Regions from separate parts of the Paenibacillus sp. SER-28 genome, predicted to be linked through region 3. Evidence: riboswitches for the same ligand, from Rfam matches in the RefSeq annotation. Region 3 holds a riboswitch; each other region holds the start of a gene.
What was found. A riboswitch is a leader RNA that binds a small molecule or an ion and turns the genes downstream of it on or off. The one in region 3 is predicted to bind glycine.
Positions count from the first base shown of each region.

Region 1: another riboswitch for glycine. It lies ahead of sdaAB (L-serine ammonia-lyase, iron-sulfur-dependent subunit beta); the one in region 3 lies ahead of gcvT (glycine cleavage system aminomethyltransferase GcvT).
Region 2: another riboswitch for glycine. It lies ahead of ACUYLD_RS23270 (alanine/glycine:cation symporter family protein); the one in region 3 lies ahead of gcvT (glycine cleavage system aminomethyltransferase GcvT).

Region 1 is NZ_JBRECM010000003.1:486,469-496,313, reverse strand. Features, by position in the region: gene ACUYLD_RS12455 (Ig-like domain-containing protein) at 1-871, shown strand, start outside; gene sdaAA (L-serine ammonia-lyase, iron-sulfur-dependent, subunit alpha) at 943-1,842, opposite strand; gene sdaAB (L-serine ammonia-lyase, iron-sulfur-dependent subunit beta) at 1,832-2,521, opposite strand; glycine riboswitch at 2,733-2,848, opposite strand; gene ACUYLD_RS12440 (DUF6359 domain-containing protein) at 3,064-4,653, shown strand; gene ACUYLD_RS12435 (ABC transporter ATP-binding protein) at 4,979-6,010, shown strand; gene ACUYLD_RS12430 (ABC transporter ATP-binding protein) at 5,988-6,914, shown strand; gene opp4B (oligopeptide ABC transporter permease) at 6,929-7,897, shown strand; gene ACUYLD_RS12420 (ABC transporter permease) at 7,926-8,834, shown strand; gene opp4A (oligopeptide ABC transporter substrate-binding protein) at 8,877-9,845, shown strand, end outside.
Region 2 is NZ_JBRECM010000014.1:63,812-73,656, forward strand. Features, by position in the region: gene ACUYLD_RS23265 (iron-containing alcohol dehydrogenase) at 32-1,204, shown strand; gene ACUYLD_RS23270 (alanine/glycine:cation symporter family protein) at 1,262-2,680, opposite strand; glycine riboswitch at 2,841-2,935, opposite strand; glycine riboswitch at 2,954-3,030, opposite strand; partial or broken gene ACUYLD_RS23275 (glycoside hydrolase family 1 protein) at 3,199-4,392, opposite strand; gene ACUYLD_RS23280 (LacI family DNA-binding transcriptional regulator) at 4,523-5,494, shown strand; gene licT (BglG family transcription antiterminator LicT) at 5,728-6,570, shown strand; gene ACUYLD_RS23290 (beta-glucoside-specific PTS transporter subunit IIABC) at 6,803-8,659, shown strand; gene ACUYLD_RS23295 (thioredoxin family protein) at 8,798-9,313, shown strand; gene ACUYLD_RS23300 (sugar phosphate nucleotidyltransferase) at 9,527-9,845, opposite strand, start outside.
Region 3 is NZ_JBRECM010000006.1:82,296-92,140, reverse strand. Features, by position in the region: gene ACUYLD_RS16025 (BglG family transcription antiterminator) at 1-1,793, opposite strand, end outside; gene ACUYLD_RS16020 (PTS mannitol transporter subunit IICB) at 1,875-3,353, opposite strand; gene gcvH (glycine cleavage system protein GcvH) at 3,732-4,130, opposite strand; glycine riboswitch at 4,525-4,623, shown strand; gene gcvT (glycine cleavage system aminomethyltransferase GcvT) at 4,800-5,900, shown strand; gene gcvPA (aminomethyl-transferring glycine dehydrogenase subunit GcvPA) at 6,025-7,380, shown strand; gene gcvPB (aminomethyl-transferring glycine dehydrogenase subunit GcvPB) at 7,377-8,873, shown strand; gene ptsP (phosphoenolpyruvate--protein phosphotransferase) at 8,994-9,845, opposite strand, start outside.

The DNA.
Region 1 (9,845 bases), on a different contig from region 3:
TTCAAGCGCAGAAGATATTGCCTCTGTGTCCAAAGGAACGATTACGGGTAAATCCGCTGGTAAAGCGGTTATTACAGCGACCTATAATGGCAAAAAACTGACGATTAACGTGCAAGTAGGCCTTGTAGACCGTCTGGAAACAGACTCGCGTGTAATTGCGCTTGGTGCTCAGGAAACGAAGCAACTGAAAGTAACAGGAGTTAAGAGTGGCGGTACAAAAACAGATGTAACTAAGGACGCCACCTGGACAACTAGCAATGTAAAAGTGGTTGAGGTTAGCGAAGGTTTGATCAAAGCGAATGGTAGCGGTAAGGCAACTGTGACTGCTTCATATGGCAAGCAAAACATTACGTTTACGGTAGAAGTGGACGTAGCGCAAAAGATTGAAGCGGATGCAATTGCATTATCGCTCAAATCTGGAGATCAAAAAACCATCGCGATTGTGGTTAAATCGAGTGATGGTAAAGAAAAGGACGTTACGGCCCAAGCTGAATGGAAAACGTCTAATTATAAGGTAGCCACTGTTAAAAAGGGTCAGGTTACTGCGGTTAGCTACGGTAAAGCTAACATTCAGGCGAAGTTTGGCGGGAAGGTAATTAGTGTACCCGTGGATGTTGATACGCTTAAATACCTGCAAACAGACGAAGTTGCTTTGAATTTGAAGGCAGGACAGCTGGCTAAGGTTACGGCTACAGCCACGTATAAGGATGAGTCGGAGAAGGATGTTTCCAAACCGGCTGTCTGGTCCTCGTCCAGAATTATTGTTGCGACCGTCAAAGACGGTAACATTAAGGCACAGGGCAAGGGTAAAGCTGTAATTACTGTGAAATATGCAGGTAAAATGACGAAGGTACAGGTAACCGTTCAGTAAAAAAGAGAGCAAGCATACGTCCAAGGACGATAGGCTTGCTCTTTTATTTTAAGGAGGCTACCGCTTATAATTTATGACTTATCCTTCTTGGTTGGTGTGTTGCGTGTAAGTGATTCGGTCAAACGCTTGCCAGTCGGCGTCTGGGCCAACCCGCCTTTGGCGGTCTCGCGGTGCTTCGACGGCATCGCACTGCCGACTTCAAGCATCACGTCAATGACTTCGTCAGACGGAATAGCGCTGCGCACACCCGCCAAAGCCATATCTGCTGCGGCAAGTGCAGTCACGGCTCCCAGCCCGTTGCGCACGATGCACGGGATCTCCACGAGTCCGGCGACGGGGTCGCAAATCAGGCCGAGCGTGTTCTTAAGGGCGAGACCCACGGCGTGAACAGCCTGTTCAGGCGTACCACCGCGCAGCTCGACCATAGCGCCAGCGGCCATCCCGATAGCTGAGCCAATCTCAGCCTGACAGCCTCCCTCCGCGCCAGAAATGAAGGAGTTGTTGGCGATCACGTAGCCAATGGCTCCAGCGGCGAATAGGCCGTTCACCATATGCTCATCATCCCAGCCGAACCGTTCCTGCGCACTGATGAATACACCAGGGATAACCCCACATGAGCCTGCGGTAGGCGTGGCGACAATGCGACCCATGGATGCATTAACCTCCGACACGGAGAGGGCATAAGCCATGGCGAGCGCGGAGGCATCACCGGAGCAGGTTTCCCCTGCCCGCAGATACTCGGCTAGGCGCTTGCCGTCACCGCCCGTCAATCCACTGCGGGATACGGTGTCTTGTGTCTGACCGCGATGAACGGCTTCCTTCATGACTTCATAATAATCAGACATTTGGCGAAAGATTTCTTCCTCCGTTGTATTCGTTTCTTGTACCTGCTCTTGAATCATCAAGCGGCCAATCGTGGTGGATTCTTCAGCGCATAAAGCGCTGATCTCATGCAGATGGCTAAACCGCATCGGATTCAGCTCCTTTTTTCAAATTAATCATCTTAATTTCATACATATGAGGTAAAGAACGCAGTTCCGCAATTAGTTCAGCTGGAGCAGAACTGTCCGTTTCAATGGCGGTGAGTGCTTCACCATCCCGGCCCTTGCGATCTACGTGCATATAGGCAATGTTAATGTGAGCCTCGCCCAGCGCTGAAGTTATCGCGCCCAATGTACCGGGCTTATCCGAGTGGAGAAGCACCAGCGTAGGCAGCTCCCCGGTCAGATTGACCCGGAATTCATTCAGTTGCTGGACATGGATGCTGCCGCCGCCGATGGAGGAGCCCAACAGTGTGCGCTGATCCTCGCCCTTCCACAGCTCGAAACGGACAGTGTTCGGATGAGGGGCGGGGAGTCCGCTGACGGCGAATTCCACGGCCATCCCGGCTTGTTCGGCCCACTGCTCGGCATCGGGAATCCGGTGATCGTCCGTATCGTAATTAAGCAGTCCTGCGATGAGCGCCAGATCTGTACCGTGTCCTTTATACGTATCGGCAAAGGAGCCGTATAATGTCATGCGGGCACGGTCAGGCTGCGCTCCGAGCCAGTGCCGGGCAACGCGTGCGAGTCGCACCGCGCCTGCGGTGTGTGAACTGGAAGGTCCGGTCATGGCCGGGCCGATAATGGAAAATACATCTTTGAAACGCATGGTGTGGCCCCCTGTATGTTCTAATACCATACTATATGGTATTTCCGCGTCTTTGCGCGTTTATGACGGTTCCTAATGCTGACGCGCAATGTGAGCACAAAAAAGGACAGGATAAGGAAGTTTCCCTTATCTCTGTCCTCGTTACCTGAGAGTTTCGTGCGGTGTTCTTACCGCCTTACCCCTTGGGTGGCTTGCGCTCTCTCCAGAGTTGCGTCAGATGACGATACATGGACCTGAGAGATTATCCGCCAGCCGGGTGCTGGCGTCTTGCTCCTTCGGTGCCGCCAGAGTGTAGGCTCCCTGGACAGACTCTCCCGTCATCTTCATTCGCGTATACCGTTCTACATGTCTTTCTTAGGGTAATGTATGCCGTGCTCGGTGTCAATCACAGGGTTCGATTTTTACATAAACAGGTGTGTTTCCAATAAAAAAGATTAAAATTTACATAATTATGGATGAAATCAGGAAGGAATTAGAAGATTGGCGGCTAATCTGATAAAGGACAAGTACATTTATGGAAAACATAGGAGGGATATTGACGTATGGTAAAAGGCTTGCGGTTCACAGGTTCACGCTTAAAAGGGATGCTGCATCTAGCAGCAATCGTATCACTGCTGATCGGGATCTTCGTACCATTCGGTCAGGTCAAGGCAGAGGGAGCATTGACAGTAGCCGAAGCACTTCAGGGCCAAAGCAGTGGAGGTACGGTGACGGTGGAAGGCTACATCGTCGGACATGCTACCGGATCGAAAACGACTAACTTTTCTTCTCCGTTCGCGAATGATTTTAACGTACTGATTGCCGATCAGGCAAATGAACGTAATACGTCTAATCTATTGGATGTACAGCTGACTTCAGCGTACAGAGGGCAATTTGGGCTGTCAGGCCATCCTGAGCTGATCGGCAGCAAAATTCGTGTGACGGGTACACTCGGCGCCTACAATAATTTTGGTGGAGTGAAAAGCCCAAGCGCTGTTGAACTGGTGAGCGGAAGCGAGCCGGGGGAACCAGGTGAACCTGGCAACCCGGGTCAACCCGGTACTACATTGCCGGATGGAAAAGGCAAAAAGGTGCTGTTCGATAATACGCACGCACAGACCGCTGGCGCAGCAGATTGGGTCATTGAAGGCGCCTTCTCCGACTTTGCCAATGGACTGCGTAATGTAGGCTTTACGGTAGACCAATTGAATCGTCCCATTCCTTTTACTTATGGAGAGCAGGCCATAACATATGACAAGCTGCGCCAATATGATGTGTTCATTATTGGTGAAGCGAATGTTGCCTTTAAGGCATCCGAGCAGGCTGCTCTGCTGCAATACGTGAATAACGGGGGGAGCGTCTTCTTCATCTCCGATCATTATAATGCGGACCGTAACAAAAACCGTTGGGATTCCTCCGAAGTTATGAATGGCTACCGTCGTGGAGCCTATACTAATCCGGCCAAAGGCATGACTGCAGAAGAAGCTGCATCACCTGCGATGCAAGGATTAACAAGCTCCGATTGGCTGGCGACCAACTTTGGTGTTCGTTTCCGTTATAATGCGCTTGGTGACGTGAATGCTACTGACATTGTAGCCGCAGATCAATCTTTCGGTATTACCAAGGGTGTGCGCTCGATTGCAATGCATGCAGGATCTACGCTGGCTATTATTGATCCTACCAAGGCTAAAGGCATTGCTTATATCCCTTCAGGCACGAACAAATGGGGGAATGCTGTAGACCAGGGAGTTTATAACGGCGGGGGCCGTGCAGAAGGGCCTTATGCCGCTATCTCCAAGGTAGGTCAAGGCAAGGCAGCGTTCATCGGTGATTCTTCCCCTGTAGAAGATGCTACACCGAAATATGTGCGTGAGGAAAACGGACAGTCGAAGAAGACATATGATGGTTTCGAGGAAGTGGATGATTCCACCTTCCTGGTGCAAACGGTCCAATGGCTTGCATGGAAGCAGGACTACACGAAATTGTCTGATGTGGCAGGTTTGACTCTGGATCAACCAACGAAGCTTCTGCCATTCGAGGAGCCTGCGGCTTCCACGGAACCGCAGGCTGAGCCTTGGTCTGCTCCGGCAGCAGGCTACAAATGGTATGATCCTAGAACGTTCAAGTCTGGCTCCTATGGAGCAGCTTCATAATTATCGCCAGAAGCTCAATGTGAGCTGGTATTAGTTAGTCGTTTGATCCCTGTAGAGGGATCAGGCGACTTTTTTTGTGATGAAAATTAACCTGTGGTTGGTTATTTCATTACACTTTGTGCCAGAAAGGCCGCGCTACTGCTGGATCATTGATTTTTTAAATGATGTTGATAGCATAATCTTAATTGATATATCCATATACTGGTGATAGGATGTATTCAAATTATTCCGACAAAAACGGTATGTAATGTTCATGAGAGGTTTTAAACATCAAACATGGTGAGAATAAGCGGGACAAGACCATGGAGAATGGAGGAAGCGCGCATTGAATACCGAACCCGTGTTGGAAATTAAAGGATTATCCGTCTCTTTTCGCATCAAGGATCAATATCACCCCGCAGTCGACCATCTGGATCTGACGGTCAACCCCAATGAAGTGCTGGCTGTAGTCGGAGAATCTGGCTGTGGCAAAAGCGCGCTGGCGCTTTCTATCCCGCAACTGCATGACATGGAACGCACACGTGTAGAGGGAGAGGTCCTTTTTAAAGGCACGGACCTGAACCGTCTTTCCTCAGGGCAAATGAATAAAATCCGCGGAGCGGGCATTGGTATGATTTTTCAGGACCCGCTGACAGCACTCAACCCGTTGATGAGCATTGGCAAGCAGATTGAAGAAAATCTTGATTATCATACGTCACTATCTACGAAGCAAAAAAGGGAACGTGTGCTGGAGCTGCTGGAAAGCGTAGATATACCGAATCCTGTGCGTGTGTATGAGCAGTATCCGCATGAACTGTCAGGAGGGATGCGGCAGCGTGTGATGATCGCGATTGCCATAGCTTGCCGACCTTCTCTTATTATTGCAGATGAACCAACTACTGCGCTCGATGTAACGATCCAATCGCAAATTCTCGACTTGCTCAAACAGCTTCAACAGGAGACTGAGAGCGGAATTATCCTGATTACGCACGATCTTGGAGTTGTGGCAGAAGTAGCCGACCGCGTGGTGGTCATGTATGCCGGAGAAATCGTGGAGAGCGCTGATGTTTTTGAATTATTCAGGCATCCACAGCATCCGTATACGCGTTCTTTGCTTGCTTCTATGCCGGGATCGCATACCAAGGGGGAATCACTGCATGTCATCGGCGGCATTGTTCCCTCATTACAAGATATCCCCCGCAATAGCTGCCGCTTTGCTCCGCGTATTCCCTGGATTCAGCAGAGAGTGCATGAAGACCATCCCCAACTAAATGAAATTTCCCCTGGACATTGGGTCCGTTGTACATGTTATCAGCATTTTCATTTTGAAGACGAGGCAAAGGGGGGGGCTGCTCATGGCACTACTAGAGTTAAATGATCTGAGGGTCCACTATCCGGTGCGCGGTGGTTTCTTCCAGCGTGTTATCGATCAGGTGAAAGCAGTGGATGGCGTGTCGATCAGCATTGAGGCAGGCCAGACATACGGGCTGGTGGGAGAATCCGGCTGTGGAAAAACGACGACAGGCAGGACGATCATCGGTCTAAATAAGCTGACGAGCGGACGGCTTCTGTTTAAAGGAAAGGACCTTACAGCTCTGAGCCGTAACAATCGCCATCCACTGCGTAGAGATATTCAGATGATTTTTCAGGACCCATACTCTTCACTCAACCCGCGTAAGCGCGTATTGGATGTCATTGCTGAACCGCTGCGAAATTTTGAAAGGCTGAGCAGTGAGGAAGAACGAAGGAAAGTACAGACGTTGCTGGAAAAGGTCGGCCTGAATGCCGATGCAGCCTACAAATATCCGCATGAATTTTCCGGGGGGCAGCGGCAGCGGATCGGGATCGCGCGTGCGCTTACATTAAACCCCAAGCTGATCATTGCAGATGAGCCGGTGTCGGCGCTGGACGTTTCCGTGCAGGCACAGGTGCTTAATTTTATGAAGGATGTGCAACGGGAGTTTAATTTAACGTATCTTTTCATCAGTCATGACTTGGGTATTATCCGCCATATGTGCGACCAAATCGGTATTATGTACCGAGGACGTCTAGTGGAACAGGGGAGCGAGCAAGACATTTATGAGCGTCCACAGCATCTGTATACCCAGCGCCTCATTGCAACCATTCCCAATATTGATCCTACAAAACGACTGGAAAATGCCCAAAAAAGGCGAATGCTTTTATCCTCCTACAAAACAGAGCTACCCAAACATCTAGACGCGAGTGGAAAGCCGTTTGCACTAAAATCAGTAAGTCCATCCCATCAAGTCGCGCTACCATAAGGGGGGTACAGAATATGTGGAAATTTACACTGCGTCGGCTGCTGGTTATGATCCCTCAACTTTTTGCACTGAGTGTGCTTATATTTTTCCTAGCTAAGGCTATGCCGGGGGATGCCCTGACAGGACTTATTACTTCGACACCCAATCTGAATCCGGCCGCACTGGAAGAACAGCGACAAAAACTGGGACTGAATGATCCGGTGTGGGTGCAGTATGGGAACTGGCTCGTCCAGCTGGCTCACGGGGATCTGGGCAAATCTTATGTACATAAAATTAGCGTTACCGATCTGATTGGCAGCCGTCTGGGGAACACGTTCTTTCTGGGCGTAGTAATTCTGGTTCTGACGTATCTGATCGCCATTCCGCTCGGCGTACTCAGCGGTCGTTATCAGCCTAGTCTGCTGGACAAAACCGTAGTGGGCTATACCTATCTCAGCTTTGCGACACCTCTATTTATACTCGCGTTGTTGCTGCTGTACGTATTCGGATTCAGGCTCGGCTGGTTTCCAACCAGTGGCAGTGTGGATGTAGGCGTGGAGCCGGGGACATGGTCATATTACGTGAACAAGTCGTATCATCTCATTTTACCTGCGGTTACAGGCGCATTGCTCAGTACAACGGCTACGATTCAGTATTTGCGCAATGAGGTCATTGACACAAGACTGAAGGATTTTGTGAAAACAGCGCGTTCCAAAGGGGTGCCCGAAGGTAAAATTTATTCCCGACATATTTTCAAAAACTCTCTATTGCCGATTGCTGCCTTTTTGGGTTATGACCTGACGGGAGTAATTGCAGGCAATATTTTTCTTGAATCTATTTTCGGTTATCCGGGGTTGGGCCAATTATTTCTCCAGTCCATCACTCAACGGGATTTTTCAGTCGTGAACGCGCTGGTCATGATCTCTGGCTTCTTGGCGCTATTAGGAACTCTTTTATCTGATGTCATCCTAAGCAAAGTCGATCCCCGCATTCGAATTGAATAGCGAACAAGTCTAGAGAAAGGGAGGGATTATGGTGTCTATACAGGTGGAGGAGGTCTTCACGCCGGAAATCATTCGTAGATCACCATCCAGTTGGTCTGTACTACGTCGTGAGCTGGTGCGTGACAAAATGTCCTTGGTTTCCATTGGCTTTGTAATTCTGTTCTTGATCTTTATATATGCCTCTGTCCTGTTTGTAAATCAGGATGTAGTCACGACGGTCGATTTGGGTGCGATCCGTGAAGCTCCGGGCTCAGTGCATTGGCTGGGGACAGATCGAGCGGGCAGGGATATTTTCGGTCAGCTGGTCATTGGAGCCCGCAATTCGTTCACCATCGGCTTTACGATTACATTGTTATCCGCCGCTATTGGCTTAACGTTAGGTTTGCTGGCTGGTTTTTATGGGGGACTGGTCGATAACATCATCATGCGAATCATTGATTTTATTCTGGTGCTTCCGTTTTTGATGCTGGTTATCGTATTTGTCAGCATTGTACCCAAAAGCGGCATAGGGTCCTTTATTTTCATTATGACTGCCTTTTTATGGATTGGGAAAGCACGTCTGATCCGAGCCAAGGTGTTGTCGGAGCGCGAACTGGATTATGTGCAGGCTTCCAAAACCCTTGGTACACCTAATTGGAAAATCATCTGGTTTGGCGTGCTGCCCAATCTTAGCTCGGTCGTGATCGTCAATCTGACCCTCAGCCTCGCGGGGAATATCGGGATTGAGACCGGGCTTTCTTATCTCGGCTTTGGCTTACCGGAATCTACTCCAAGCTTGGGTACACTGGTGAGTTATGCGAATGACCCGGATGTTTTGCAGAATAGCTGGTGGATGTGGTTGCCTGCATCACTGCTTATTTTGGTGCTAATGCTGGCGATTAACTTTATTGGCCAGGCGCTCAAACGCGCCACGGATGCCAGACAACGATTGGGTTAACTGAAGTTCAAGGATAAGGACAATGACAAGGAGGGATTTACAATGGTTAAACACTGGAAAAAAGGAATTCTGCCTGTTCTATCTGCAATTTTGGTATTTTCACTGGCCGCATGCAGCGGTTCGCCTTCCGCTTCAAATGGAGGGAAATCGTCTGACGGTACAGGCGGCTCAGGGTCCGACAGCAAGCAGGTGAATGCGACAGCGCTGGCGAAGGCGGTCAAGAACGATAAGGCGCCGATTAAGGGTGGCATCATCAATTATGCACTCGTGTCTGATACCCCTTTTGAAGGTATTCTGAATCCTGTATTTTATGAAGGCAATCCTGATTTTGAAGTCTTCCAGTTTTTCTACCCTTCTATGTTTTCGATTGACTCCAATCTAAATATTGACGATAAAGGAGCGGCGACAATTTCCTTTTCCCCAGACAATAAGGCTGTGACTGTCAAAATTGATCCCAAGCTGAACTGGACGGATGGTAATCCCGTAACGGCAGAGGACTATGCTTTTTCCTATGAAGTGATTGGTCATAAAGACTATGAAGGTCCGCGTTATGATAGCTTTATGACCAACATTGTGGGCATGGAGGATTATCACGCGGGTAAGGCCAAAACCATTTCTGGCATCAAGGTGCTGAATGAGAAAGAGGTTACCATTCACTTCAAGGAACCTAATCCTTCGGTGAAATCGGGGCTTTGGTCTACACCACTGGAGAAAAAGGTATTTCAGAATATTCCCGTGAAAGATATGGCCGGATCTGATCCTGTCCGTAAAAACCCGATTGGCTATGGGCCGTTCAAAATTAAATCTATGGTCACAGGTGAATCTGTGGAATTCGTCAAAAATGAAGATTATTTCCACGGTGAGCCCAAGTTAGATGGCCTTCATCTGAAGGTGGTGAACCCGAATGTCATTACCGAGGCGCTGAAAAGTGGAGAAGTCGATTGGGCCAGCTATCCAACCACCCGTTACAATGAGGCCAGCAATCCGAAAAATGTACAGTTTCTCGGTCAG
Region 2 (9,845 bases), on a different contig from region 3:
CATGAACTATGAACTGAGGGGAACTTTCCAGATGAACAAATTCACATATTATAACCCCACCAAATTAATATTTGGAGACAATCAAATTGAAGAACTGCAGCAGGAGCTGCTGAATTACGGCAAAAATATTTTACTGATATACGGAGGTGGAAGTGTCAAGCGAAATGGTCTGTATGACCAGGTATTAGACGCGTTAGAGCCGCTACATCTCAATATTCATGAATTGTCCGGCGTAGAGCCGAATCCGCGCTTGTCCACCGTTAAGAAGGGCATCGACATTTGCCGAAATGAAAACATCGACTTCTTACTTGCAGTAGGCGGCGGAAGCGTTATTGATTGCACCAAAGCCATCGCAGCAGGGGCTAAATATGACGGCGATGTGTGGGATATTATCAACAAAAAGCACATGCCGACCGAGGCTCTACCATTCGGCACCATCCTCACACTCGCCGCCACCGGTTCAGAAATGAATCCGGATTCTGTCATCACCAACTGGGAAACGAACGAAAAATACGTATGGGGCAGCGCGGTGACGCATCCGAAATTTTCGATTCTGGACCCAAAAAACACCTTCTCTGTGCCACGTGATCAGACGGTATATGGCATGGTGGATATGATGAGCCATGTGTTTGAACAGTATTTTCACAATGTTAAAAATACACCGTTGCAAGATCGTATGTGCTTTTCCGTGCTGCAAACCGTGATCGAAACTGCACCTAAACTGCTGGAGGATTTGCACAACTACGAGCATCGTGAAACGATTTTATATGCCGGAACGATTGCTCTTAACGGAACACTACAAATGGGCTACTTCGGGGATTGGGCTTCGCATACGATTGAACATGCATTATCCGCTGTATATGATATTCCTCATGCTGGCGGTCTGGCAATTCTGTTTCCCAACTGGATGAGACATACAGTGGATCAGGATGCTGCACGCATGAAGCGGCTGATGCTCAGCATGTTTGACTTAGACACCGTAGGTAAAACAGATAGAGAAATCGCCTTGGAAGGTATTGACCGTCTTAGTGCATTCTGGACAAGTCTCGGTGCCCCTTCCACCCTGGCCGATTACAATATTAATGATGAGCAATTGGAAAAAATCGCAAACATTGCAGCCCGTGAAATGGAATACGGAGGCTTTGGTAATTATAAAAAGCTGAATCAAGAAGATATTTTAGCTATTTTGCGTGCATCGTTATAACATTCAAAAGGGAGTGTCCTCAAGCCTATGATGGCTGAGGGCACTCCCTTTTGGAATTTATGAATTAACCGTGTGTCCCTTTTCTTCTACTTGAATAGCTGCCCCTACATTGGCACCTGCAAGAATGCCCTTTTTCTTATTAGGATACAGAGAATCCATATAGTTTCGGGTTTCTGCAACTACGATTCCCGATAAGCCAAGCAGTGCAATCAGATTCGGGAAAGCCATCATTGCGTTAAAGATATCTGCCAGCAGCCAAATGGCTTCCAACTTGATGAACGCACCTCCTGCCACAAGTGCGATGAACAAATAACGGTATGGTTTAATCCATTTGACACCCAGTAAATATTCAACACAACGTTCCCCGTAGTAATTCCAGCCCAGTATCGTTGTGAATGCAAATAAAATAAGGCTAATCGTCACGAGTTCTGCACCAGCCGGAAAGGCACTGGAAAACGCATGCTGGGTCATCAGACCTCCATCGTCATTTCCACTCCATATTCCCGTAACCAGCAACGTAAATCCCGTCAGATTACAAATAATCATCGTATCGATAAATACGCCTGTCATGGATATCAACCCTTGTTCTGCAGGCCATTTCGTCTTAGCAGCAGCTGCTGCAATTGGCGCACTTCCCAAACCAGCTTCATTAGCAAAAATACCTCTGGCAACTCCACTTCGCATCGCCAACATAATCGTCGCTCCGGCAAATCCACCCGTTGCAGATGTGGTCGAGAAGGCCCCTTGTAATACTAAAGCAATCGCATGAGGAAGCTCTCCTGCAAACTTAAAGAGTACAATTAAGCAAACTACGATATAGAGCCCCGACATGAATGGAACAATCTTTGTGGATACCTTGGCAATACTTTTGAGTCCTCCAATCGTAACAACAGCCGTTAACACGGAAATAATGATCGCTGTAACTACCGTTGGCACTCCGAAGCTACTTTCCGTCGAAGAAACGATAGCCTTTACTTGCGGAAAAGTACCGATTCCAAATAGGGCTACAAGAACACCAGAAAAGGCAAACAACATCGCCAGCGGCTTGAAACGGCGGCCAAGCCCGTTTTCAATATAATACATCGGGCCACCCGAAAATTGTCCATTCCGGTCTTTAACACGGTATTTAACGGATAATAATCCTTCCGCATATTTGGTTGCCATCCCGAAAAAAGCTGCAACCAGCATCCAGAATAATGAACCGGGCCCACCCAGTTTGATCGCTGTTGCCACGCCGACGATACTTCCTGTACCTACAGTAGCTGCCAGTGCCGTACTCAATGCTCCGAAGCTGCTTACATCTCCGCTACCTTCGTCCGGCGCTTTACCAATTAGCTTGAGCGCCAAAGGCAATCGAATAACCTGGAGCAGCTTCAAACGGATCGTTAGCCACAACCCAGTGCCCATTACAAGAATAAGAAGCGGCGCTCCCCATATCCAGCTGTCAATCGTTTCTAATACATGTACCAAATTCATTTCAACCCGCTCCTCCAGCATATTAGAAAACAAAAAAGAGTCAAATCCGCTGATTCGACTCCTGGAGAGGTTAAAGGCACGAAAAAATACAACCATCTTGTGCAGGTTTCTACCTCTAATAGCTCATAAAAAAGCCTAGGGGCATTCCCTGTCACAGGTTATTCGCGTCTCTGTCCTTTTGCCTGAGAGTTTAAGCAGATGTTTTCTGCGGTGCACCTTCGGCGCCCAATTAAGGGTCTCTCCAGAGTTCTGTCCGTTTACGGTCCCCGCTTGTTGCTGTAACCAGCCTAAGCACCTGAGAGTTTTGCCCCTTCGGTCGGAACTTTCGTTCCATCTCCCGCAAACATCAACCAGACATATGAAATTTTTATTTATTATACAGAAAACTTTCAGCTTATTACAAGTGAAAAGTTTGTGAAGCCCTCTGAAATATTATTATTGTGTCTATCAAAAAAGCGGATACAGCAAATTTCATCCTTAGGATGTCCTCTGCTATACCCGCCCGAGACGATATGGAATTACAATTCTTCACCATTGGTTGCTATCACATTTTTATACCAGTTAAAAGAGTCCTTTTTGGAGCGTTCGAGCGTTCCGTTACCGTCATCATCCAGATCAACGTAAATAAATCCGTAGCGCTTGGACATTTCGGATGTAGACATGCTCACAAGGTCGATAGGGCCCCAGCTGGTGTAACCAACCAGATCAACACCGTCGGCAATCGCTTCCTTCATTTGGGCAATATGCTGACGCAAGTAATCAATGCGATACGTGTCATGCACAGAGCCGTCTTCTTCCACCTTATCATACGCACCCAAACCATTTTCCACGATGAACAGCGGCTTTTGATAGCGGTCATATAACGTGTTCAGCGTAACACGCAGGCCGATCGGATCGATCTGCCAGCCCCAGTCAGAGGACTGTAAATATGGATTTTTCACGCCACCAATCAGGTTTCCTGCTGCTTTCTCACCTTCTGGACCTGCAGATACGGTCAAGGTCATATAGTAGCTAAATGAGATAAAATCAACCGTGTTATTTTTCAATATTTCAGCATCGCCTGGTTCTGTGTGTATTACAACATTATTTTCTTCAAAATAGCGCTTCATGTAATTGGAATATTCCCCACGGGCATGCACATCCGTAAAGAAAAGGTTCATCTGATTTTCATGCTGGGCTTTCAGTATATCCTCTGGGTTACACGTATGTGGATAGCTTTCAATACGTGCCAGCATACAGCCGATTTGTGCGCCCGGGATGATCTCATGTCCCCGTTTGGTCGCCAGTGCACTAGCTACAAATTGATGATGCAATGCTTGATATATCGCTTGTTGTTTGTTTTCTACACGGTCAATAACCACACCGCCACCGGTGAACGGGCTCATGGTCATTACATTGATTTCATTAAAGGTCAGCCAGTATTTTACTTTATCCTTATAGCGTGTAAACACCGTTTCGGCATAATTTACGTAATGCTGTATGACTTCACGACCCAGCCAGCCATTATACTTCTGCGTCAGACCTAGCGGTGTTTCATAATGTGACAATGTTACCAGCGGTTCAATACCATACTTGCGCAGCTCATCAAATACATTGTCGTAGAATTGCAATCCTGCTTCATTCGGCTCGGCATCATAGCCATTCGGGAAAATCCGCGACCAGTAGATGGACATACGGAATACTTTAAAGCCCATTTCAGCGAACAATGCAACCTAACGATAACCGTTCTCCTTTGAAATGCATTGACAGATACCTTAGAATAGACGTAATGCCTTCATAAGCATCCTAATCGTTGTAACGCGTTTCATGTCAAGTATTTTTTCTTATGTGAGGAGAAGCACCATGTCGAATCTTGATCAAATTGCAAAACTGGCGGGCTTTTCCAAAGCTACGGTATCCAGAGTATTAAATCAGTCCCCCCATGTTAGTCACGAAACAAGAGCTAAGATTTTGAAAATCATGCAGGAATTAGATTATGTTCCTAATCGGAATGCCATTTCTCTATCCAAGGGTCAGACGCTTCAGATCGGTATCATTACTTCAACTATTAATGAAATTGTTCTCGCTTTTCTGGACAGCTTTGTGGAAGTAGCGGGCCAATATGAATTTCAAACCATTATTTATACTTCGGGAGAAGACAAAAAGAAAGAGCTTCAAGCCTTTGAGGATTTAAAAAGAAAAAGAGTCGATGCGCTGGTCATCATTTCCTGCGTGAATGACACTGATTTTTTGAGCACCTATTGCAAATATGGCCCGATCGTGTCGTGGCAACGAATGGAGCATACCGATATTCGCTCCGTCGCTATGGATCAGTATGAAGGATATATGTTAGCGCTCAAACATTTGATACAAAAAGGCTATACTCGTATAGCCAATGCTTTTGGCCGTCCGAGCAGTATTAATACCCATAGTAGACAACGAGCCTACGAACAGATCATGAGTGAGCACAATCTGCCAGTGTTGCAACACTGGAATCACTCTTCTATTTATAATATCCGTGATGGCGAACAGGTCGTACGGGATTTGTTACAGCATCCAGACGAATTTCCAGAGGCTATTTTATGTGCTAACGATTATGTAGCAGTGGGCATTCTCTGCGAAGCACGCAGACAAAAACTGAACGTACCGGAAGATCTGGCAATTGTTGGATTCGATAACACGGAGCTGGCGCATACGCTGGGGATTACAACGATTCAAAATCCTATCATGGCTCAAGCACAAAATGCCTTTTTCATGCTTTCCCCTCAGCTGATTGGACGCCAAATGAAGCTTCATTCGCTAGAGTACAGCCTCATTGAACGTACGACTACATAAGGTAACGATGTACTTGCAAATTAGGCAAAAGGGCCTTGATATGAAATATTTTTTGTCGAAAGAGAATAAAATATGTTGAAATCGCTTTTTTTTGTGCTACAATAGCACTATATCGAAGGATTGTGACCGGTGATGCGGGCAATGCCTGAGTTCAATTGAGTGCTATTGCTAACAATAGTATTGAATTGTGCTTAGGCATTTTTTATTGGTAAAGGATGGGAGGGGGAACTTCAATGATTATTGAGAAGGTGCTCAATAACAACGTCCTATTGACTAAAAACGATAAAGGCAAAGAGGTCATCGTGATGGGAAGAGGTATTTCCTTCAAAAAGGTGGCTGGCGATCAAGTCGATGATGATAAAATAGATAAGATTTTCATGTTAAATGAAAACGAGTTCACGGCCAAACTAACCGAGTTGCTGAACGATATTCCTGTATCTCATCTGGAGGTCGTGAATGAAATCGTAACCCATGCAACGGAAGTGTTGGATACGGAGTTAAGCGATAATATTTATTTAACGTTGACCGACCATATTCATTTTGCCATACAACGGCAAGAAAAAGGACTGGCACTCCAAAACGCGATGCTGTATGAAATTAAACGCTTTTACAAAAAAGAATTTGCAGTTGGGCTGGATGCTCTCCAAAAAATTGAAAATACGCTCGGAGTAAAATTAGGCGAAGATGAAGCGGGATTTATTGCATTGCATATGGTGAATGCACGGATCGACGGTAACGAAATGAAGTCCACACTGAAAATGACTGAGATTGTCCAACATATCTTGAACATTATTACGTATCATTACGGAATTGTGCTGGATGAGTCTTCTTTTAGCTACTCGAGATTTTTGACACATTTGCAATATTTTGCGATGCGAGTGATTCGCAAAGAAGTCATTCACAGTGGTGAAGAATTTTTGTACAACCAGGTAAAGCAGACGTATACCGAAGCTTTTGCTTGTGCTCAAAAGATCAATGAGTATCTGGAAAAAACATACGATCAATATTTAAGCAAGGATGAATACGTATATCTAACTATCCATATTCATCGCGTAACTGAACGTAATAACATATAAGACTAACAACTTCATACTTTCATCGTTCATGGATTGTGACTGGTAAGGCAGGCAAAACCTAAACTGATGGTGAAATCGACGTTCCCTTATAGGAGAGAGTGCGTAGTTTTCACCACGAGTTTAGGTTTTTCTTGTTTACAAGTTTAAAAAGATGCACGCCGGCGTATCTTAGCAACAGCTGTAAACAGTAAATCCTATCAGTAGCAAGAATAACCCATAAGGAGTTCTGAACATGAGTGATAAAGAACTATCTAAAAAAATAGTGACCCTCGTTGGTGGCGAAGAGAATGTCAATTCGGTATTCCATTGCGCTACACGCTTGAGATTTAAATTAAATGATCGTACAAAAGCAGACAAAGCCGCACTGGAAGCAACCCCTGGTGTCATTACAGTAGTGGAAAGCAGCGGCCAGTTTCAAGTGGTTATCGGCAACAATGTAGGTCAAGTGTTTGAGCATATGATGGCAGAAACAAATTTACAGGATGCTGACAATCCTAATGCGAAAAAAGAAGAATCTTCTGAAAAAACGAATTTTCTTGGAAAAGCGGTCGATATCATTTCCAGCATTTTTTCTCCTCTTTTGGGAGCTCTTGCAGGGGCGGGTTTACTCAAAGGGATTCTGGCATTAATTTTGTCGCTCCATTGGATTGATAATACAAGCGGTACGTATCTGATTCTGAACGCCGCTTCAGACAGTGTATTTTATTTCCTGCCTCTATTTCTGGCTATTACATCGTCCCGTAAATTTAAGACAAATGCCTTTGTATCTGTCGCAGTTGCTGGAGCCCTTGTCTACCCGGATGTTATTGCGGCGGTGGACAATCCGGCAAAACTGGCTTTTCTCGGGATTCCAATCATTTTAATTAAATACAGTTCCAGCGTAATCCCAATTATTCTCGCGGTATGGGTACAGTCCTATGTGGAGCGCTGGTTCAATTCCTTTATCCATCAATCAGTTAAAAACATTATCGTACCTATGCTATCACTACTGGTCGTTGTTCCGTTGACGTTTTTGGCCTTTGGTCCAGTCGGTAACCTGATCAGTCAGGGCTTGGCGAACGGTTTTACATGGGTATACAATTTAAGCCCATTGATCGCCGGAGCTGTTGCCGGAGCATTCTGGCAAGTATTTGTTATTTTCGGCGTACACTGGGGCTTTGTTCCTATCATGCTGTCCAATATTGCAACATTGGGGTATGACACGATGCTTCCGATGCTTACAGCAGCTGTACTTTCTCAAGCCGGTGCAACACTGGGGGTATTCCTGAAATCCCGGAACACCCAGATGAAGGCTTTGGCTGGTTCCTCTACACTGGCAGCTGTATTCGGGATTACTGAACCAACGATTTATGGTGTAACTTTGAAATTGAAAAAGCCTTTCATTTATGCTTGTATTTCCGGTGGTATTGGGGGCGCTATTATCGCTTCTGGCGGAGCGACTGCAAAATCCTTCTCCCTGCCTAGTTTACTGGCCTTGCCAACTTATTTTGGAGCTGGATTCTTGTGGGTAGTCATCGGTTTGCTCGTTGCCTTTGTACTCGCAGTTGTGTTGGTTATGATTTTGGGCTTTGAAGATCCAAAAGAAGAAACTGCAAAAACAGAAGCTGCACCCGTAAAGAAAGAAGTGGCAATCGAGAAAGAAATTCTCGTAAGCCCACTGCAAGGTAAAGTATTGCCTTTGGAACAATCTTCTGATGTTGCTTTTGCTTCAGGTGCTATGGGGAAAGGAATCCTCATTGATCCTACAGAGGGTGTGCTGACATCTCCTGTCAATGGAACGATTACAACAGTATTCCCGACCGGACATGCAATCGGTATTACTTCCAATGACGGAGCAGAAATTCTGATTCACGTGGGTGTGAATACAGTGAAGCTGAAAGGACAATTCTTTGACAAGCGCGTCAAGGAAGGCGATGTGGTTAAACAAGGACAACTGTTGCTTGAATTTGATATCGAGCAAATTAAGGCGGCAGGCTATATTACAGCTACACCAATTATCGTAACAAATTCCGCTCAATACCTGGATGTGTTGAACACAATGGAAACTGAAGTGAAGCGTGAGGATTACTTGTTGACTGTTGTGGTCTAACGTTTTAACTATCAGACTAAAGAAGCTTTCCCAACAATGGAAAGCTTCTTTTTTTATACATAATGAGACAAGTGTTACAGCTAGAAATGGAAATATCATTTACTGTAAGTGTAAGATTGTAAAAAAAGGAGGATTTCTGTGAAAAAAGGATATATCGCCGGGTTAAGTGTCATTGTATTACTTATCATTGGTATCGCTATTTCAGCTGTAGCTAAATTTCAAGACCTAGAGCAGGTTGTTCAACAAAAAGACAAAGAAATCCAAGCGAGCAAAAGCAATTACCCGGAAATATATGACCACTTGAATGCGGTTACATTTGAAAATTTTAAGAGTTTAATTCAACAGGATCGAAGTGTACTTGTCTATGTCGGCAGACCCAGTTGTGGCGACTGCAACCGGTTTGAGCCTAACTTTAACAAGATGATTGAGCAGTATAATCTAGGCTCTAAAATTACTTTTTTGAACGTTCACAAAATCCATAAGGACAAGTCCCAATGGAATAAATTCAAAGAGGATTACAACGTTAAATACACCCCCACCATTGCAGAATTCAGAAACGGCAAACTGGTTGATAAAATAGAATGGACGCCTAAAAGAGACCTCAGTACGGACGCCGTAAAAGAGTGGCTGACTTCCAAGAAAATTATTTTATAAGTCTCTTTTCTATTCATCTTATTACAAACACAAAGAACTGTTTATGCAAAAAAAGGTATTCATGTCTATAATGCATGAATACCTTTTTTAGGAATGTACAGGTCATCTAAGCTCTAATAAAAAATAGTTCCTCCTACTCTTCACTGCCTTCTGATAAACGCTCATTCATATCTATTAGTCCCTATATTATAGACACTTCATAGAGTATGGTCGTCAATCGGAATCAGGAAATTCATATCGGATAATATCTGTTTCGGATACGATATGTCCGATTTGTGACTCAATGAATTCTAAATCTCCCTCTACTGCCCCTATAAAATGCTTTGTACCGGGTTCTACGACAATAATCTCACCTGGGCTGACTATCTGTGTCACGCCATTGATAGAGACACTTCCGGTTCCAGAAACTATGGTCCATACTTCTTTACGGTACTGGTGCTCATGATAGCTGATAAATCTTCCGTTCGATATGACCACGCGTTTGGTCACTGTCTGCAATCCACTTGCCGCCTGCTGATGGGATAATACAGTT
Region 3 (9,845 bases):
GTATGAACTAAAGCAATGGAGGTATCAGAGATCACCTGACTACCTTGGCGCTCTCTTTCCATGAGTTGTGCAGCAACCACAGAAGGCTCTGTAACATTTCCCCGCTCCGCCTCCAGCATGCATATCGCCTCTACGGTCGCCGCCATATCCATCCCTTGATTTTCCAGCGGATACACTTGAAATTGCTGTACAATGTGTACAATTTCCTCGAGACTTTTCCGCAGACCGGTAAGCCACTCCATATCCTGGCCAGGCTGAACGGCCTGTTCCTGCTGATGATCATTGAGATGATGGAGTGTAATATGCTGGATGAAATGACGTAGACGGTCACTCTCCTCCTGCGTTAGCAGCGGACTGATCTTAAGATACCGATCTGGTTCAAGCGGTAGCTCTACTGTCGAAATGATCAGATCATAATCCTCCTTGGGAATCCGCGCCGCCTCGTACCATGAAGCCCTATCCACAATTTTGATCTGTGGGAGCTCTTTGGCGAGCCTTGTTGCCAGAAGTCTGGATGATCCAATGCCGCTCGTGCAGACTACAATGGCCCGCACCTCCCGACGCAATTGTCGCAGCCGCTCCAGCGAAGCGCCGAAATGCATGACGAGAAATCCGATCTCTTCATCAGGCACTTTCATTTCTGTCATGCTCGCCGCAGCCTTTTTCACTGATTCGAATAAGCTGCTGTAATCCTTGCGGATTTGCTGAAGGAGAGGGTTACGAATCGACCTGCCTTCCTTCAAACGTTTGAATACCGGAGCCATATGGGCAATCAGTCCTTCACGCAGAACACGGTCCTCTTTCAATGGCGTGCCTGTCTCTTCCTCCACACGACGAATCAACTCATGAACCGACTCCAACAGTACGAGATCATCCAACGGCAGTAGTCGGGTAGAGTGATCTTCGGCATCACGAAATAGCAGCCTGAGATAAGATCGTTCCGGCTCTGGAAATTCAATATCCAGCGCCTCTGACAACTCCGTGCATATGCGTTCCACCATAGCTGTGCGAAGCATGATATTTTCATCTGAATCTGTTTTTAAATACGAGAGAAGAGGATCTATAACATACCCGAGTCGAAGACGTACCAGCGAAACGCAAATTTGAATCAGCAGCTCCATGTATTTGCTTTCCACCATGTTTTCCAACCATTTTTCATGGGGCTGCCAGAGGGCCTTTTCCACGATTAGCAGGTTATCTCTGCCAATCATCTCCAGCAACTTGTCGGCAACACGGGTTACAGGACGAAGTTCTTCCCGGGCTGAAAACAGATCGGATTCATCCAAATATTCGAGAGCCAGCTCGGAAATCGCCCGTCTTTTGTCTGTCTCCCGCCCTGTAATCTCGACCCCGTACCCCCGTCTGCGCACAAGCATGAGTCCACGTTCCTCAATCCAGTCTTGCAATTCGTCTAGATCATGACTGACCGTAGTTACCGTGACTTTCAGATCTGAAGCCAGCGCCAACAGCTTGATCGGCTCCCGTGTATCCAGCAGCATGCAGAGTACCACGATCTTTCTCTCCTCAGCCGAATATTCGTCTGACTTCGTATGCAGCAATTGTTTTCGCAGGCATACAAGCTGAGCTGGATCAGCATCTATACAGATACCGATCCCTGACTTTTTCTCCAGCTTCACCTCATGAGCTGCCAGCCAATGCTCGACTGCACCCAGTTCCCGATGAACCGTCCTTGTGCTGACATTGATCTTCGTGGCAATTTCCCCGGCTGTAACCTCTTTGGACTGCTCCAGAAGATATTCCACGATGTCACGTTGTCGTTTCGTAATATTCATAAGCGCATACCGTTCCTTCCCAAGCTCATCCCTCCAGCAGGAGACGTACATTGCATACAGTCCGCCTGACTTCGATGGGGATTAAGAATCGGATTTCAGACGTTCAACCAGCGCTTCGTATTCAGGACTCTTCAGAAAATTGTCAATGGAAATGTGCTCAGCTTTAGGAGCCACTGTTTTAGCCCGGTCTGTCAACGTTTTTTGCGTAATGACAATATCCGCATCCTGTGGAATTTCACTGATTGCCGTATTCGTAACTGTTACGCCCACACCCGCCTGCTTCATTTTTTTGCGTAAAATCGAGGCACCCATAGCGCTTGAACCCATACCTGCATCACAGGAAAAGACGATTTTGTTCACTTCGGATTTATCCTTGAGCGTTCGATCTGCAGCAATTTCTGCAGCACGATCAGATTCGTGGTTATCTTCCATTACAGTGGCGTTAGCACTTGCACTCTTGCTTTGATTTTTCATATCTTTCAGGCGGGATGCAGCTTCTTCCAGCCCCTCTTCTTGTTGCTTACCAGTCTTGAGTAACACTGCGGCAACAGCAAAAGATACGACCGCAGCAGCGATCACCCCGCTTAGCATTGGCAAATATCCGCCTTTTGGCGTCATTAGAAAATAGGCGATGATGCTGCCCGGCGAAGGAGCAGCAACCAGTCCGGCACCTGTCAACATGAAACAGAAGGTTCCCACAACGCCCCCAGCTATAGCAGCAAGAATCAAAATCGGCTTCATCAAAATATAAGGGAAATAAATTTCATGAATCCCGCCGAAAAAATGAATGATGACTGCGCCAGGAGCCGACGACTTCGCAGAGCCTTTACCGAACAGGCAGTAGGCCAGCAAAATACCGAGCCCCGGCCCAGGATTGGATTCCAGCATGAACAGTACGGATTTCCCTGTTCTTGCAGCTTCCTCCAACGCAATCGGACTTAATACTCCGTGATTCAGCGCGTTGTTTAAAAATAGTACTTTTCCGGGCTCAATAATGAGGTTGACAAGCGGCAGTAGCCCTGCGTTCACGAGGAACTGTACCCCTGCCGACAATACTTGACTGATCATTTGTACAACCGGGCCGATCGCCACATGGGCAAGCAGTGCTAGAATGGCACCGATAATCCCGGCCGAAAAATTATTGACCAGCATTTCAAAGCCTGATCTGACTTTGCCTTCAATGGCCTTGTCGAACTTCTTCAATATCCACGCAGCCAGCGGACCAGCGACCATCGCGCCCAGGAACATCGGGATATCGGCTCCCACTATGACACCCATCGTCATAATGGCACCAATCACTCCTCCACGTTGTCCGTGAATCATCGTGCCTCCCGTGTAACCAATCAGCAGCGGCAGCAAATAATTTTTCATCGGATCAACCAGTTGTGCAAAACCTTCGTTCGGGAACCACCCGGTCGGAATAAAGAGTGCCGTAATCAATCCCCACGCGATAAAGGCTCCCATATTGGGCATAACCATACCGCTGAGAAAACGGCCAAAACGCTGTACGGCGACACGAGTGCCTCCTTTTGAACTTGGCTTTGCGTCCAATGTACTCATATTCAAATCCTCCTTGTAGGTAAGCATCACTACCTTTTCTTAAAATTCATACTAAATGACAGCGCTATCTTCATCAACGAAATGAAAACGTACTTTCGTCATGAACGTTGATGACAACATTTAAATTTAAATTATCCGAGAAGGTATTATACCTGCATAATTCTTCTTAATATGACCTGTAGCTATAGAAATTAGTCGAAAAACCGTACTGGATTATGTATGATTCTTACTATAGGGACAACCCTCTACATCAGAATAAAACACGTAATTGCGTCTGCAATAAGACAAAAAAATAGCCGCTATGTCAAATCATAGCGACTGTTGTATACAAAAATCGAGCAGACAAATAACACTCTTATTCCATACTACATTGCTCCATTACTGCTCATCGGAAATCAACTGCTCGTATTGATCCGCAGGCAGTAGCTTGCCCAATGCTTCCTCCACATCTTTACCCATCTCTACTTCGATCATCCAACCTTTTTCATAGGGAGATTCATTTACTAGCTCAGGCGTACTTTCCAGCGCTTCATTCACTTTTAATACGGTTCCCGTCACCGGAGCAAAAAGGTCGGATACCGTCTTTACCGATTCAATCGTACCGATCTCCGCTCCCTGCTCAATCGTTACTCCCGCCTCAGGTAATTCTACAAAAACAATATCACCCAGTTGATGCTGTGCAAAGTCTGTGATACCAATCCGCAACGTCCCATCCGCTGTGCGCTGAACCCACTCATGTTCGTCTGTATACCAAAGTTGCTGCTTTACTTCACTCATCCTGTTCCCCTCACTTCCATATGAATAAAATCGCTTTTGCTCACCTGTATTAGACAGGTTAAGATTATGACAACAAGAACACTCATGTCAATAATACTAACAAAAATACTTCATATCACCTCATATGGCGTACTATATAAAAATATGATAGCTTATAACAAACGCTTACATATCCTTATTTATATATTAAATGTTTTTTCTATTGTTTTTGATGACATTTTTATTGACATTTTGAATGAATTTGCGTATTAATGGGTTATAGCAAATGCTTTGGGAAACACCCCGACAACTGCAAACGCGGATGAACGCGGAGGGAGAGACTGCCAAAAAGATTCGCATAGCTGTTGCCGCTTATGAAACATAAGTGCACGCGAATCGGATCAAGTTGTTATCTGCAAAGCCAGGTAATATACTGTTGATCCCGAAGGTAGCGCCGAAGGAGTAAGCCTGCATTGCAGGTGAATCTCTCAGGCAAAAGGACCTCTGCCGGACGCATCTCTGGAGAGCATTCGCTATTGGAGCGGATCACCCAAGGGGAAACCCGGTACATACCGGGGTAACTTTCTGGTATCAAGGACAGAGCTGAAAAAAGAGTGTAGACTGCCGTCTATACGTTTTTTTCGGCCTGTCTTTTTTGTTTAGCCGATCACACCGGATAGGAGTGGAAAAATGACTAATTTGCGAAAAACACCGCTATATTCGTCCTACGGGACGCAGTCTGGGGTTCGTTGTATTGACTTTGGCGGCTGGGAGCTCCCCGTTCAGTTTAGCAGCATTCAAAAGGAGCATGAGGCCGTCCGGCAACGTGCCGGTTTATTCGATGTATCGCATATGGGCGAATTTTTGGTTGAAGGCAAAGAGGCCGAAGCTTTTCTGCAAAGGGTGACCACGAATGATGTCAGCCAGTTGGAACCAGGTCAGGCACAATATTCACTCCTGTGTTACCCCGATGGAGGGGTAGTAGACGACCTGCTTGTTTACTGCAAAGGACCGGAGCGCTACATGCTCGTTGTGAACGCCTCTAACATCGATAAGGATTGGGATTGGCTAATTCGCCATATGCCTGCATCCGTTCACATGGAGAATGTGTCTGATGCGATAGCATTGCTGGCGTTGCAAGGACCGGAAGCAGCACGTATTGCCGCAGCCGTGGCAGATACGGACATTACGAATCTGGCATCTTTTCGCTTCCATGAGAATGTGCCATTGTTCGGAGCAAAAGCACTCGTCTCACGAACCGGATATACGGGCGAAGACGGTTTTGAATTTTATGTACCTGCTGCGGAAGCACCAGCTGTATGGGAGGGTTTGCTTCGTTCCGGTGAGTCGTATGGGCTGATTCCCGCTGGACTTGGTGCTCGGGATACATTACGCTTTGAGGCACGGTTGCCGCTGTACGGACAGGAGTTATCTGCCACGATTTCACCGCTCGAAGCCGGTCTAGGGTTCTTCGTCAAGCTGAATAAAGGAGATTTTATCGGTAGAGAAGCACTGCAACGTCAGAAAGAACAAGGGATTCCTCGCAAATTGATCGGGCTGGAAATGATGGATCGCGGTATCCCTCGCGCCCATTACCCGGTATTCGCAGAAGGACAACGCATCGGTGAGGTCACAACGGGGACTCAGTCGCCCACCTTGAAGCGTAATCTGGGCCTCGCCTTGGTAGACAGTCGTTTTAGCGCCCTCTCCACACCGCTGGAGGTTGAGATTCGTGGCAAACGCCTGCGTGCCGAGGTGGTGGCAGCACCCTTTTATAAACGCCCGCGCTGATCTTAAACTCTCTTCATTTCAATAAAGCAAACATGTCAGATATGAACTTCTGGGTTTTCATCTCACACTTTTTTATTAGCTAATTTACGATTTAAATTTTGCTTTTCGAAAGGAGCCAGAACCTATGAAGCAGCATCGCTATCTCCCTATGACTGAACAGGATCAAATCGAAATGCTGCGTGTGGTCGGCGTTTCATCCATTGATGATTTATTCAGTGACATTCCTGAGGCCATTCGATATCAAGGGGAACTCCCTCTTTCTTCTCGGCTCGACGAGAGAGCCTTGACCCGACATTTGGCCGAGCTGGCCGGACACAACGCCAATACAGACACACATGCCAGCTTTCTTGGCGCAGGAATCTATGATCATCATATTCCGTCCGTCATCCAGCACATCACTTCACGCTCGGAATTCTACACAGCCTACACCCCCTATCAGCCGGAAGTAAGCCAAGGCGAGCTACAAGCCATTTTCGAATTTCAGTCGTATATTTGCGAATTGACGGGCATGGCTGTAGCTAATGCCAGCATGTACGACGGAGCGACTGCACTGGCGGAAGCGGGCTCACTGTCCGCCGCAGCTACCCGCCGTAAACAGCTTATCGTATCAAGGTCCGTCCATCCGGAGGCACGTCAGGTATTGGCAGCCTATGCACGCGGATTGGATTTGGACATCGTGGAGATTGGCTATTCGGACGGGGTAACGGATGCTAATGCGTTAGCGGCGGCCGTATCAGAACAGACCGCGGCTGTTTTAGTCCAAAGCCCCAACTTTTTCGGAGCCGTGGAAAACCTGAAGCCGATGGCTGATCTCATCCATGCGCACAAAGGTCTTTTGGTCGTCAGCGCCAACCCACTGGCACTTGGCTTGCTGGAGACACCCGGCAAACAGGGCGCGGATATTGTGGTAGGAGATGCGCAGCCACTTGGCATCTCCTCTTCTCTCGGCGGTCCGACCTGTGGATACTTTGCCGTTTCTCAGGCACATATGCGCCGTATCCCCGGCCGTATTGTGGGTCAGACCACTGACCGTAACGGTAAACGCGGCTTCGTGCTGACCTTGCAAGCGCGGGAACAGCATATCCGCCGCGAAAAGGCCACGTCTAACATTTGCTCCAATCAAGCGTTGCTAGCTTTATCTGCATCTGTGTACTTGTCTGTCATGGGTAGACAGGGGATCAAGGAAGTAGCCGAGCTAAATTTGCATAAAAGCCGTTATGCTTTAGAGCAATTGCTGAGCTTGAAGGGCGTAACAGCCTCGTTTAACGCACCGACTTTTAACGAATTTGCCCTTAGACTGCCTGAGGGTACAGATATGAGCAAACTCCAGACTGAGTTGCTAGCTGCTGGATTTATCGCTGGCTACGATTTGGGCCGGGACTATGAGGAACTTGCTGGTCACATGTTGATTGCCGTGACGGAGCAAAGAACCAAAGAGGAGATTGACCAATTTGTACACACCTTGGGGGGATTGCTATGATACACACCGGACAGGATCAGAAACAAGGGCTGTTGAAGGAACACGATCAAGCGCTCATTTTTGAATTGAGCCGTCCGGGTCGCATCGCCTATTCTCTTCCCGAGTGCGACGTTCCCCGTCGCCCGGTGGCAGAGCTTTTGCCAGATTATGCGCTGCGCAGTGAACCTGCGGCATTACCCGAGGTATACGAAGTAGACGTTATTCGGCATTATACCGCCTTGTCCCGGCGCAATTTCGGCGTGGACAACGGATTTTATCCGCTCGGCTCCTGTACGATGAAATACAATCCGAAAGTGAATGAGGATGTCGCCCGATATACAGGCTTCGCCAAAATCCATCCATATCAGCCCGAGGAGAGCATCCAGGGTGCTATGGAGCTGCTGCATACGCTCCAAAATGATTTGGCTGCGTTAACTGGCATGGATGCCGTCACACTTCAGCCTGCCGCGGGCGCCCATGGCGAATGGACCGGGCTGATGATGATTCGCTCATACCACGAAGCACGTGGTGAGCGACGTACCAAGGTGCTCGTGCCGGATTCCTCGCACGGAACGAACCCCGCCAGCGCAACCGTCGCGGGCTTCGAAACAGTCACCCTTCCCTCCACCCCTGAGGGGCTGGTGGATCTGGATGCGCTACGTCAAGCCGTAGGCAACGACACCGCTGCGCTCATGCTGACCAACCCGAACACGCTTGGGCTGTTCGAGAAGCAAATCACTGACATTGCTGCCATCGTGCATGACGCGGGTGGTCTGCTCTACTATGACGGGGCGAACTCCAACGCCATCATGGGAATTACCCGCCCCGGGGATATGGGCTTCGATGTAGTGCATCTCAATTTACACAAAACGATGAGTACCCCGCACGGCGGCGGCGGCCCCGGCGCTGGGCCTGTCGGCGTAAAGCAACGGCTCATCCCTTATTTGCCCAAGCCGCTTGTCGTACGGGATCCGCAGGGGGTGTACCACTGGGACCGGGAACAGGGAGATTCTATTGGACGGGTTAAGGCCTTTTACGGCAACTTCGGTATTCTCGTTCGTGCCTACGCCTATATCCGTAGCTACGGTCCTGATGGCTTAAAGCGTGTATCGGAATGCGCTGTGCTCAATGCCAATTACATGATGCATCGGCTCGCTCCACATTTTGACCTGCCCTACCCTGGACATTGCAAACACGAATTCGTAATGTCGGGGCGAGGCTTGAAAAAATTTGGAGTGCGCACGCTTGATGTAGCCAAACGGCTGCTTGATTTCGGCTACCATCCGCCTACAATTTACTTCCCACTGAATGTAGAGGAGTGCATCATGATCGAGCCCACGGAGACGGAAAGTAAGGAAACACTTGATGCTTTTGTCGACACTATGATTCATATTGCGCGGGAAGCGGAAGAGAACCCTGAGCTGGTGCTCAATGCACCGTATACTACTCCAGTCACACGATTGGACGAAACTACCGCGGCCCGCAAACCTGTACTGAATTGCTCATGCAGTTAAAAACAAATTCTACTTAAAGGATGCAAAAAAGCCGGTATCTAAATAGATACCGGCTGCTGTATGTACACAGCAATTTTTTTGTTGGAAAAAGATATAACCTTTGAAATGTAATACCCTTCCTTAGCCTTCGATGCTTTGAACCAATTCAACAACCTGTTCTGCTGTTTGCATGTCCAGAGCTTTTGTAGCCAGTTTTTCCATGTCCGCACGGGACAACTTGGAGATTTGGCTACGTGCTGGCAGAATGGAAGTTGCGCTCATACTGAACTCATCAAGTCCAAGACCCAACAGCAACGGAATTGCTGTTGTATCTCCTGCCATTTCACCACACATACCAACCCAACGTCCTTCACGGTGAGCGGCATCAATAACCATTTTCACCAGACGCAGAATGGATGGATTGTATGGTTGATACAGGTAAGAAACCCGCTCGTTCATGCGATCCGCTGCCATTGTGTATTGAATGAGATCGTTTGTACCGATACTGAAGAAATCCACTTCTTTTGCGAATTGGTCAGCCAATACCGCTGTTGAAGGAATTTCTACCATGATGCCCAACTGAATTTCTTCAGATACGGATACACCCTCGGCTACCAACTTTTCCTTTTCTTCCAACAAAACAGCTTTAGCTTCACGGAATTCGTTCAGCGTAGCAATCATCGGGAACATGATGCGCAGGTTACCATGCACACTCGCACGCAACAAAGCACGCAATTGAGTGCGGAAAATATCCTGGCGATCCAGACACAGACGAATAGCACGGAATCCGAGGAACGGGTTCATTTCTTTCGGCAAGTCCAGATAAGGAAGTTCTTTGTCGCCACCGATATCCAAAGTACGGACTACAACCGGCTTACCTTCCATTCTATCCAGAACGGTTTTGTACGCCGTATACTGTACTTCTTCGGATGGAAGCTTATCGCGTCCCATGTACAAGAACTCCGTACGGTACAAGCCAACGCCTTCACCACC